DNA from 3 places in the Bacillus sp. Marseille-P3661 genome. Region 1 is predicted to be linked to each of the others. Evidence: riboswitches for the same ligand, from Rfam matches in the RefSeq annotation. Region 1 holds a riboswitch; each other region holds the start of a gene.
What was found. Region 1 has a riboswitch for S-adenosylmethionine ahead of C1724_RS12840 (PLP-dependent aspartate aminotransferase family protein). Riboswitches for the same ligand answer to the same signal wherever they lie in the genome.
Positions count from the first base shown of each region.

Region 2: linked by a shared signal. The riboswitch ahead of C1724_RS20325 (hypothetical protein) and the one ahead of C1724_RS12840 (PLP-dependent aspartate aminotransferase family protein) in region 1 are both predicted to bind S-adenosylmethionine.
Region 3: linked by a shared signal. The riboswitch ahead of C1724_RS08295 (YezD family protein) and the one ahead of C1724_RS12840 (PLP-dependent aspartate aminotransferase family protein) in region 1 are both predicted to bind S-adenosylmethionine.

Region 1 is NZ_LT965954.1:379,607-382,891, reverse strand. It holds gene C1724_RS12850 (M20 peptidase aminoacylase family protein) at 1-851, shown strand, start outside; SAM riboswitch class I at 915-1,022, shown strand; gene C1724_RS12845 (carboxymuconolactone decarboxylase family protein) at 1,105-1,761, shown strand; SAM riboswitch class I at 1,848-1,959, shown strand; gene C1724_RS12840 (PLP-dependent aspartate aminotransferase family protein) at 2,109-3,285, shown strand, end outside.
Region 2 is NZ_LT965956.1:268,824-272,108, reverse strand. It holds gene C1724_RS20330 (tripartite tricarboxylate transporter permease) at 1-1,129, shown strand, start outside; SAM riboswitch class I at 1,219-1,326, shown strand; gene C1724_RS20325 (hypothetical protein) at 1,456-1,800, shown strand; gene C1724_RS20320 (DHA2 family efflux MFS transporter permease subunit) at 1,993-3,285, shown strand, end outside.
Region 3 is NZ_LT965953.1:1,772,514-1,775,798, forward strand. It holds gene C1724_RS08290 (sugar ABC transporter substrate-binding protein) at 1-539, opposite strand, end outside; gene C1724_RS08295 (YezD family protein) at 991-1,158, opposite strand; SAM riboswitch class I at 1,289-1,394, opposite strand; gene C1724_RS26370 (hypothetical protein) at 1,803-1,910, opposite strand; gene C1724_RS08300 (DUF2269 family protein) at 2,069-2,521, opposite strand; gene C1724_RS08305 (chromate transporter) at 3,014-3,285, shown strand, end outside.

The DNA.
Region 1 (3,285 bases):
TAGGAACGATGCTCCTGCTTAAGGAATTAAAATTTAGTCCAACTGGTAGAATCAAATATCTTTTTCAACCCGCCGAGGAAAAGTCAGTCGGTGCGCTAACATTCATTGAAAAAAATTTAATTGATGATATCGATTTCTTATATGGTGTCCACCTTAGACCGGCAGAAGAGGTAATTGATGGTCAAGCATCTCCTGCAATTTTACATGGTGCAGGCCAATTTATGTATGGTGAAATAATTGGAGAGGATTCACATGCTGCACGACCGCATTTAGGTCAAAATGCAATTGAAATTGGTGCAGCGTTAGTACAAGAGCTAAATAATATTCACTTAAACCCTATGGTCCCACATTCGGTAAAAATGACGCAGTTTTCCGCAGGAGGAGAAAGTCAAAATATTATTCCAGGGTATGCTCAATTTAAAATTGATTTAAGAGCTCAAACAAACGAGATCATGTATGAGCTAAGAAATCGAGTGGATCATATCGTTGAATCGCTCAGCAATCTTTATAATGTAGAGATAAAGCTAGTTACAAAAGGAGAATTTTTTGCTCCAATCGTTGATCCAGAGGCGATGAAGATTATGCAACAGTCAATTTGTGAGGTTTTAGGTGAAGAAAACCTAGTGCCACCTATTATTACTCCAGGTGGAGAGGACTTTCATTTTTATACATTGAAACGTCCACAACTCAAAGCAACCATGCTTGGACTTGGTTGTGATCTGAAACCAGGTCTGCATCATCCAAACATGACATTTAATGTTGAGGCAATACTATCTGGAATTGAAATATTAGCCAAAGCTGTTATCTATACATTTGCTCACCAGAATAATCTTAAAATTAATAACAAATAAAAAAATCTAAAAAAACAATTGACTTACTAAATAACATACTCTATAGTAGTACTTAATTAAATAAGCTTATCAAGAGTGACGGAGGGAACAGGCCCAATGAAATCCGGCAACCATCAATTCGTTGAAAGGTGCTAAATCCTGCAGGTGCATTTAGTACCTGAAAGATAAGGTTAAGAACGTTATTAAACTCTTTTTCCTTGTCGGAAAAAGAGTTTTTTTAGTTAAATTACAAAATTTCCAAGGGGGAACTATAGTGAGTAACGATATTTTGTATAAAGGATCTTATTTCTCAAGAATAGGTGAGCTGGGAGATTTAAGTGCAGACGCATTTAAAGCGTTCTTGAATTTTGACCAAAAAGCATTAGCTCCAGGTAAATTATCTGGTAAACTAAAAGAATTAATAGCCGTTGCCGTTGCCCATGTAACAGGCTGCCCGTATTGCATCGAGGTTCATGTTAAAAATGTTAAAAAGCAAGAAGCTACAAAGGAAGAAGTTGCGGAGGCTATCTTTGTAGCAACAGCATTAAAAGCAGGTGCTGCATTAGCACATAGTGTCAACGCACTAAATACATATGATGGTCAAGGAGATAACGAATTATATAAATCTTCTTATTTTAACCGTTTAGGTGAATTATCAAAGCTTAATCCAAGTGCTTTCCAAGCTTTTGTAAAATTTGATCAAGAGGCATTAAAACCAGGATTATTAAATAAAAAGGAAAAAGAACTAATAGCCGTTGCTGTTGCCCATGTAACTGGTTGTCCGTATTGCATTGAGCTTCATACAAAGGGTGTTAAAGATGCCGGAGCTGACAAAGAAGAAGTGGCAGAAGCAATTTTTGTAGCGACAGCATTGAAGGCAGGATCAGCAATAGCGCATAGTGTTAATGCTTTAAATGCATTTGATAAATAATAGGAAATTAGTTGACTTAAAGGCAATTTATAGTATATACTCCTTTTATGATTTAAAATGCTAACAATTTAATTGGATAAAGAAAACTCTTATCAAGAGTGACGGAGGGAACAGGCCCTATGAAGTCCGGCAACCATCAAACAATCCTAGTTTGTAAGGTGCTAAATCCTGCAGACTTTAATGTCTGAAAGATAAGAGGAGGTCCCCCCTCTTCTTATGAAGTGGGGGTTTTTATGTTATTTTAATACAATTATTTTTATCGAGTTTTATTGCTAGTTGTATAGTGAATTTCACTAATCTTTTGAATCGTTAAATAGAGTTTATATATTTGCTTAGGAGGAATCACAATGACAAAAGAATTTAATACGTATGACTTAGAGACTGTATTACTGCATGGTGGACAGTCACCAGATCCAACTACTGGTTCACGTGCGGTACCAATCTATCAAACTACTTCATATGTGTTCCATAATACAGACCATGCACAAGGACTATTTTCACTTGATGAAGCTGGTAACATCTATTCAAGAATTGGAAATCCGACTGTTGATGTATTTGAAAAAAGGGTTGCACTTCTTGAAGACGGTGTAGCTGCTGTTGCTACTTCATCTGGGATGGCTGCCATTGCTTTAGCAATTATGAATATTGCTCATGCGGGTGACGAGATTGTTGCAGCAACTAATCTATATGGTGGTACCTATAATCTATTTGCTATTACACTACCTAAATACGGAATTAAGGTTAACTTTGTAGATCCAACTGACCCAGAAAATTTCCGAAAGGCTATTACAGATAAGACAAAAGCAGTTTATGGGGAAATTATTGGAAACCCTAGCTTACATGTTCTTGACGTTGAAGCAGTTGCTGATATTGCGCATGAAGCGGGAGTTCCATTGATTGTCGACAGCACATTTGCAACACCATACCTTTGTAAACCAATTCAATGGGGTGCAGACATTGTTGTTCACTCCGCAACGAAGTGGATGGGCGGTCACGGAACATCAATTGGTGGTGTTGTAGTTGATGGTGGACGATTTAATTGGAATAGCGATAAATTCCCTGGTTTTACTCAACCAGACCCAAGTTATAACGGAATTGTCTATGCAAACGAATTTGGTACATTAGCTTATATTACAAAATTAAGAGTTCAACTACTACGTGACTTTGGTTCATGTCTAAGTCCACATAATGCATTCCAATTATTACAAGGTCTTGAAACACTTCATCTTCGTATGGAAAAACATGTTAGTAATGCACTTGAAGTTGCGAACTTCCTGAAAAACCATCCAGCGGTTGAGTGGGTTTCATATCCAGGGCTTGAGGAGCATCCTGCTCATGAATTAGCGAAGAAATATTTACCGGACGGTGCTGGTTCAATTGTAAACTTTGGTATTAAAGGCGGCCGCGACACAGGTAAACAAGTTATTGATAATATCGCGTTATGGTCACATGTAGCGAATGTTGGTGATGCAAAGTCGTTAATCATCCACCCAGCCTCAACAACTCATCAACAATTATCTGCTG
Region 2 (3,285 bases), on a different contig from region 1:
AATTTTAATTGCTCCACAACTAGCAGAATTTGCATTAAAATTTAGCGCTCCCGAGTCATTCGCATTAGCTGTATTTGGGATGTCGGTTATCTCAGGTATAGCAGGTAATTCACTTGTTAAAGGTTTTATTATGTGCTTTATTGGCTTACTAATTGCATCTATCGGTATTGATCCAGTAGGGGGCTTTCCAAGATTCAATTTTGGCTCAACAAATCTGATGAGTGGTGTTAACTTTATAGCCGTTATGATTGGCTTATTCGCAGCATCTGAGGCATTTCAAGCTGTGGAAGATTCCGTAAAAGAAGGACAAGTTATAAAGACCATTAATAAAGCAAAATTGAAATGGGCTGAATTTAAAACTTTGATAGTTACGATACTTAGATCTACTGGGATAGGCACGTTTATCGGTATGATTCCAGGTGCTGGTGGCGATATTTCTGCGTTTGTCGCTTATAACGAAGCAAAGCGCTTTGCAAAGAAAGAAGAAAAATTTGGTGAAGGTGAGCTAAAAGGAATTGCAGCACCGGAAGCAGCCAACAATGGGACAACCGGGGGAGCAATGATTCCTTTGTTAACATTAGGAATTCCAGGAGATGCTGTAACCGCAGTTATGCTAGGTGCCCTAATGGTTCAAGGATTACAACCGGGACCATTGTTATTTCAACATCATCCAGACGTTGTCTATACACTATTTCTAGGAATGTTACTAGCTAATATTATCATGTTAATTGTAGGGTTACTAGCTGTACGATGGTTTATTAAGGTATTAAGTATTCCTAAACTAGTTATAGCTGCAATCATTTTAGTATTATGTGTTGTTGGTTCATATGCTCTAGGTAACAACATGTTTGATGTTTGGGTTATGTTAATATTCGGCATCATTGGTTACTTTATGAAAAAACATGATTATCCAGCCTCTCCAGTGATTCTTGCTTTAATTTTAGGACCGATGATGGAATCCAATTTCAGAAGATCTTTACTAATGGGTAATGGGGATATGTCTATTTTTCTTTCTAGACCAATATCAGCTACATTAATAGCATTAGCAGTCCTTACTTTATTTACACCAATTGTTAAGGATTATATTAATAAAAAGAGAGAGGCTCGTAATCCTAATTTACAAGGTTAATACATTAAAGCTTTTAAGTATAATTGTTATTACTATTTTTTGACAATGACTCACCCTGTTAAGTTATGTTATTATTTTAGTAACTTAATAAATTATTAAGAGTGGACGAGAGATCTGGCTCTATGACTCCACAGCAACCTGTTTTTCTAAAAATAAGGTGCTCCTACCAGCAAAGCAATGGCTTTGAATGATAAGAAAAACGAGCGGCAGCTCCTCTTGCGTTTAAAGCGAGAGGAGCTTTTTTATGGATAAATTCTAATAAAAATCAACATAGTTCGGATTTTGATTGTTCTAGGCCATAAATAAAAATAAGGAGAGAGTAACTGATGAATGCAAATGGAACTGCCAGAGCGTATATGGCAAAAGGAATGAATGCAATGGATTTTTTAAACTATGTGTTAAATTGTATTGATAGAGAATTAAAGGAATGGGGTTTTGAAACAGCTAACACTCTTGTGAGGGGAAACACTATAAATGATTATATTATCGCGCTTAAAATTAATCATAAAGATCATTTCATAAATATTAATCTTCAAACTGTAAAAAACCTTCAAACTAAAGGCGTCTATGCCTTGGACCGTTTATTATGGGATGTTCTTAAAAATAACGGTATTGAACTTAAATATGACCATTATTTAGAAACCGTATATAATATTGGAGGTAAACACTAATACAAAACAACCATTTCTAAAAAGATGAGCTATTAGGCTCATCTTTTTTTACTAAATTTGGCTGATGAATTTTATTCAAAATAATAGCTTTCAAAAGATAAATTATTTGTTATAATAATGAATCTGAATAAAATTAAAACACCATTACCATATTCAAAATTCTACAAACCTAGATAGAAACGGGGAGGAAGTATGGAATCATCTAGCTTTAATAAAACGACAATTGTTGCGCTTTTACTTGCAGGCTCGTTTATCGCGATTCTGAATCAAACATTAATGATCACTGCGATTCCACCTATTATGGACGAGATGGGGGTTACTGCAAATAGCGCACAATGGCTTACGACCGTATTTATGTTTGTTAACGGTATAATGATTCCTGTCAGTGCATTTTTACTGGAACGATTTACAACGCGACAGCTGTTTATTTCAGCGATGAGTATATTTGCGGTTGGGACATTAGTTGGAGGGATAGCGCCTAACTTTGAGATATTATTATTGGGTCGTATTATTCAATCCAGCGGAGCAGGCATTATGCTCCCGCTAATGACAACTGTATTTTTAATGATTTTCCCAATAAATAAACGTGGTGCTGCAATGGGACTAATCGGACTTGTCATATCTTTTGCCCCAGCTATAGGGCCGGCACTATCAGGTTGGGTAACCTCCAATTATTCATGGAGATTGCTATTCTTTATCATTTTACCCATTGCATTGATAGATATAATAATCGCTTACTTCGCTTTAAAAAATGTAACAGAAAATACTAAGCCAAACGTGGATGTTCATTCCATCATTTTATCAACAGTTGGCTTTGGCGGACTTCTATATGGCTTTACGAGTGCGGGGAATTATGGCTGGCTAGATCCAGTGACTCTGATCTCAATTAGTGTAGGTATCCTATCAATTGTACTATTTATTACAAGACAATTACGATTAGAACAGCCAATGCTCGAATTCCGAGTTTTTAAGTATTCAATCTTTCCTTTAGCTGTTGTAATAGGATCAATCACTTTTATGGGATTAATAGGAATGGAAACATTGATCCCCCTATTTATGCAAGATATGCGGGAATTTACTGCATTCGAAGCGGGCCTTGCCCTATTGCCAGGGGCACTTATTACAGGGTTGATGTCACCTATCATCGGACGCATTTTTGACAAAATTGGTGCCCGCTGGCTTGTTATGATTGGCTCTTCTATCCTTGTGATCGCATCATTTGCTTTTATTATAGTAGATATTCAAACATCATTCACTTATATAACGATAATGTATAGTGTGAGGATGTTTGGTTTGGCAATGGTGTTAATGCCGATACAAACTGCAGCTTTAAATCAACTTCCATCAAAATTGATTCCACATGGAGCAGCCATGGATAACACGATGAGAATGATCGCTTCATCGGTTGGGACCGCGGTCCTTGTCACGGTGATGACAACGGCTACGAAACTAGCCGAACAAAAACCTGAAATAGCTTTTCCAGAT
Region 3 (3,285 bases), on a different contig from region 1:
CTAGCTAGTGACTCTCCAATGTAATAGTTGTCAGATAAGTGGTTCGTAATACTGTATGGACTAGGATGATCAATCGTAAAAATTGGGATCCCGGCATCATGTACTTTTTTCATCACTGGCTCATACACTGCGGTATCACCCAGCTCCTTAATAATCGCATCCGGTTTTTGAGTGAGTAAGTTTTCAATGTCAGCTATATGTTTTTGGTCATTTCTCTCTCCATCAACTGGGATTGGATTTCCACCCAATTCTTTAATGCGGTCAATTTGCCCTTGATATGCTTGACGATCAAAGTTATGTGTTGTTCCAATGACAGCCACTCCGATATTCTTTCCTTCTAATGACGGTACTGGCTGCCCATCTGCCACACCTGTAAACTCGGTTGAAATAGTTTCCACATCTATGTGTTCATCATTTGTTTTTGGTGGTGCATCTGTGTCTGCTGTACCATCACCACCACCAAGTTGGACATTACATGCTGAAACTAGTAGTAAAAGTAAAGTAAAAATAATACCCTTAAGCCAATTGTTTATTCTCATAAAAAACCCTCCAAATTTAGTATGTTATTTGCTGAACCACTGAGTGAATAAGAAATGTATGTGTTTCAAAATCAGTTTTATAGTTTCCTCATTCCGGCCACCCCCTTCAAATTTTTTTGCATTTCATATCTATCAAAAATAACTATAAAAAGTGAGAATCCTTTGGAAATATACTAACTGGTCTATGATGGACATTAATTAGAAAAGCGCAACGCCTTGATCAGCTATGTCAGGCAAGCCCCCGGCTAAAACCTCACTTTCTTTGGCAACAGCGTGATATGCACATCCATGCGTCTTTGACTCCGAGGGCTAGACACTGAAGCTGGAAAAGTACGCTTAAAATTTAATATTTTTCAAATTTTCGGACAAAAAAAGCATCTTTACCAATTCGTCTAATACATAAGACGAATTGGATAAAGATGCCTTTAGTGGTCTAATCGGCAGATATCTTCTATCCATTATTTTTATTCTCGGTTTTTTTTAGCGTAAATCGTTTTTTTTCAGTTACATCAATTTGTGTAATTTCTCCATTATGGACCGTAATAACTAAAGAACCGTATTCGATTCCCTTTAGGGTTGATAGTATATGATTTACTTTTGTCTCATCTAAGCTATTCACTTTTAATTCCCCCTTTATGACCATTTACTTTTTTTGCTCTTAGTTGACTAGTAGCAAAATGAGTTCAACAACAATAAAACCCTCTTCCATAAGAAGAGGGTTGTTTACGACATATATAAACAGTGCGCTCTTCTTATCTTTCAAGCATGTAAGCCTGCTGGAATTGGCACAGTACTTATTTAAAGTCTGTTGCCGAGGTATCATAGGGCCAGTCCCTCCACCTCTCTGGATAAGAAATTATTTGTATTTAATTTTTCAAAAAATATAAATCTAGTTTATAACCAAAAATTGGAAGTGTCAACAGAATTTATTATTGAATTGCAGTTTGTGTGTTACTCACATTTCCAACTTAGAAACAATAATAAATGTAAAATTTGCAAAAGTCAACCATCTTTTTTTTGCTTTTACTTTCTACAAATTAATTTTAAACAATTATTAATGAACGGATAGTAATTAGAGCTATTTTTCAAATAAGAAGGTGAGACACCCCTGATGTTACTCAGAATATCTATTTTTCCTTAATTTGATTTTTAATCTCTATATGTTTCTTTAATTGCTAAAAATCCATTTACATTCTTAAGAAAAATATCCACTAAAATTGAATCAAAGTGTTTTCCTTTTTCATCATGATAATAATTAAGGATCTACACCAATTTCCAAGCTTTTTTATAAACCTGAACGGTACTTAACGCATCAAAAACATCTGCAATCGCAGTGATCCTTCCGAATAAAGGGATATCCGTTCCTTTCAAACCCCTTGGATCTTTGGAACGTCCGATGTGACATGTTCATATTCAGTTTTGGCAACTTTCCCACTTTCAAGTATCAAATCTTTTATTGATCCAAAGAGTCCTGTCTCCCCGTATATAATTACCTATTAATAAATAAAATAAGCCCCCATGACGGAGGCCTAGAATGGCTTAAGTGACATTAAGATAATTAGGATAAGAACTGAAACTCGAGCAATATTATCCAGCTTTCCGATTTGCATCGCAATTGGCATAAAATCACTTGGTAATTCGTTGCTATCTTGGTTTTGTAACATCAAATATAACTTTTCTGCTCTTTTCGGGATCATATAAGCAACGATTGGCTGTACAGCTAGATATATAACTAAAGCAGTAATGTACCAGGCTTGAGTAAATAAAGACGGATTAATTGCACCCAATATTAATCCCGTTACGAGGAGTGTAATACTTCCTATTTTCGCATACTTTTCTACGTCTTTAGCTGTTTCTAATGCTTGTTTTGCCTTCTCCACGTTCGTACCTCTCTTCATGATTGAAGGGTTGGCAAACACAGCACCTAAACCACAAACCGCTGCAAGGATATGAATTACTAAGATTATGCCATACAAACTCATGTCTAAAACCTCACTTTCTTATTACCAATGTGATGTTACCCATTATATATATGTAGCTTAGCCATGAGTTTTTACTTTTTTTGTTACAAAATTCCTGAGTATTTGAATAAAAAAGTAGACATAAAGTTCTATAAATCCTTAGGATGCAGGAACAGTTTGTGTCCAATTTAATATTACTAAAGCTCTACACGTCAAACTGAAGGAGGGCACTACTTTTATAGAAAAGTCTGGATCAAGAGAATAACATTTCTCCATCATTTTCAAAATTCACATACAGGCTCATTGGACGATTACTCTTTGAAAAATTCAATTTATATAAGAGCATGAATTTCTGTTTCACGACAATCCTAATTTCCTAAAGATCACAATAAATATTACTAATAAAAATATTATTAAAGCACTCTTATATCTGCACACTTTTTCATTGCAACATACAAGCAAGAAGATAATAAAACTAGTACACTTCTTATTTACCAAAAAGGAGGGTTTTCCTTGAAAGAACAGAACATCGATTCCATAAAAATAGCACAAATCAGTCTATTATCTCTTTCCTTAAGTTTCTTTAGGATAGGAGTGACAACTTTCGGAGGAATGTGGGCAAATGCTCACAAAATTGAGGGTATTCTTGTCCATCAGAACCGTTGGATTTCCTTACAAGAATTACAATCCATGATGGTTGCAGCCGCACTAATTCCCGCACCTCAATTCATGTCATTTGGCGCTTTAATTGGATTTAAACTGAAAGGATGGATAGGAAGCTTTAT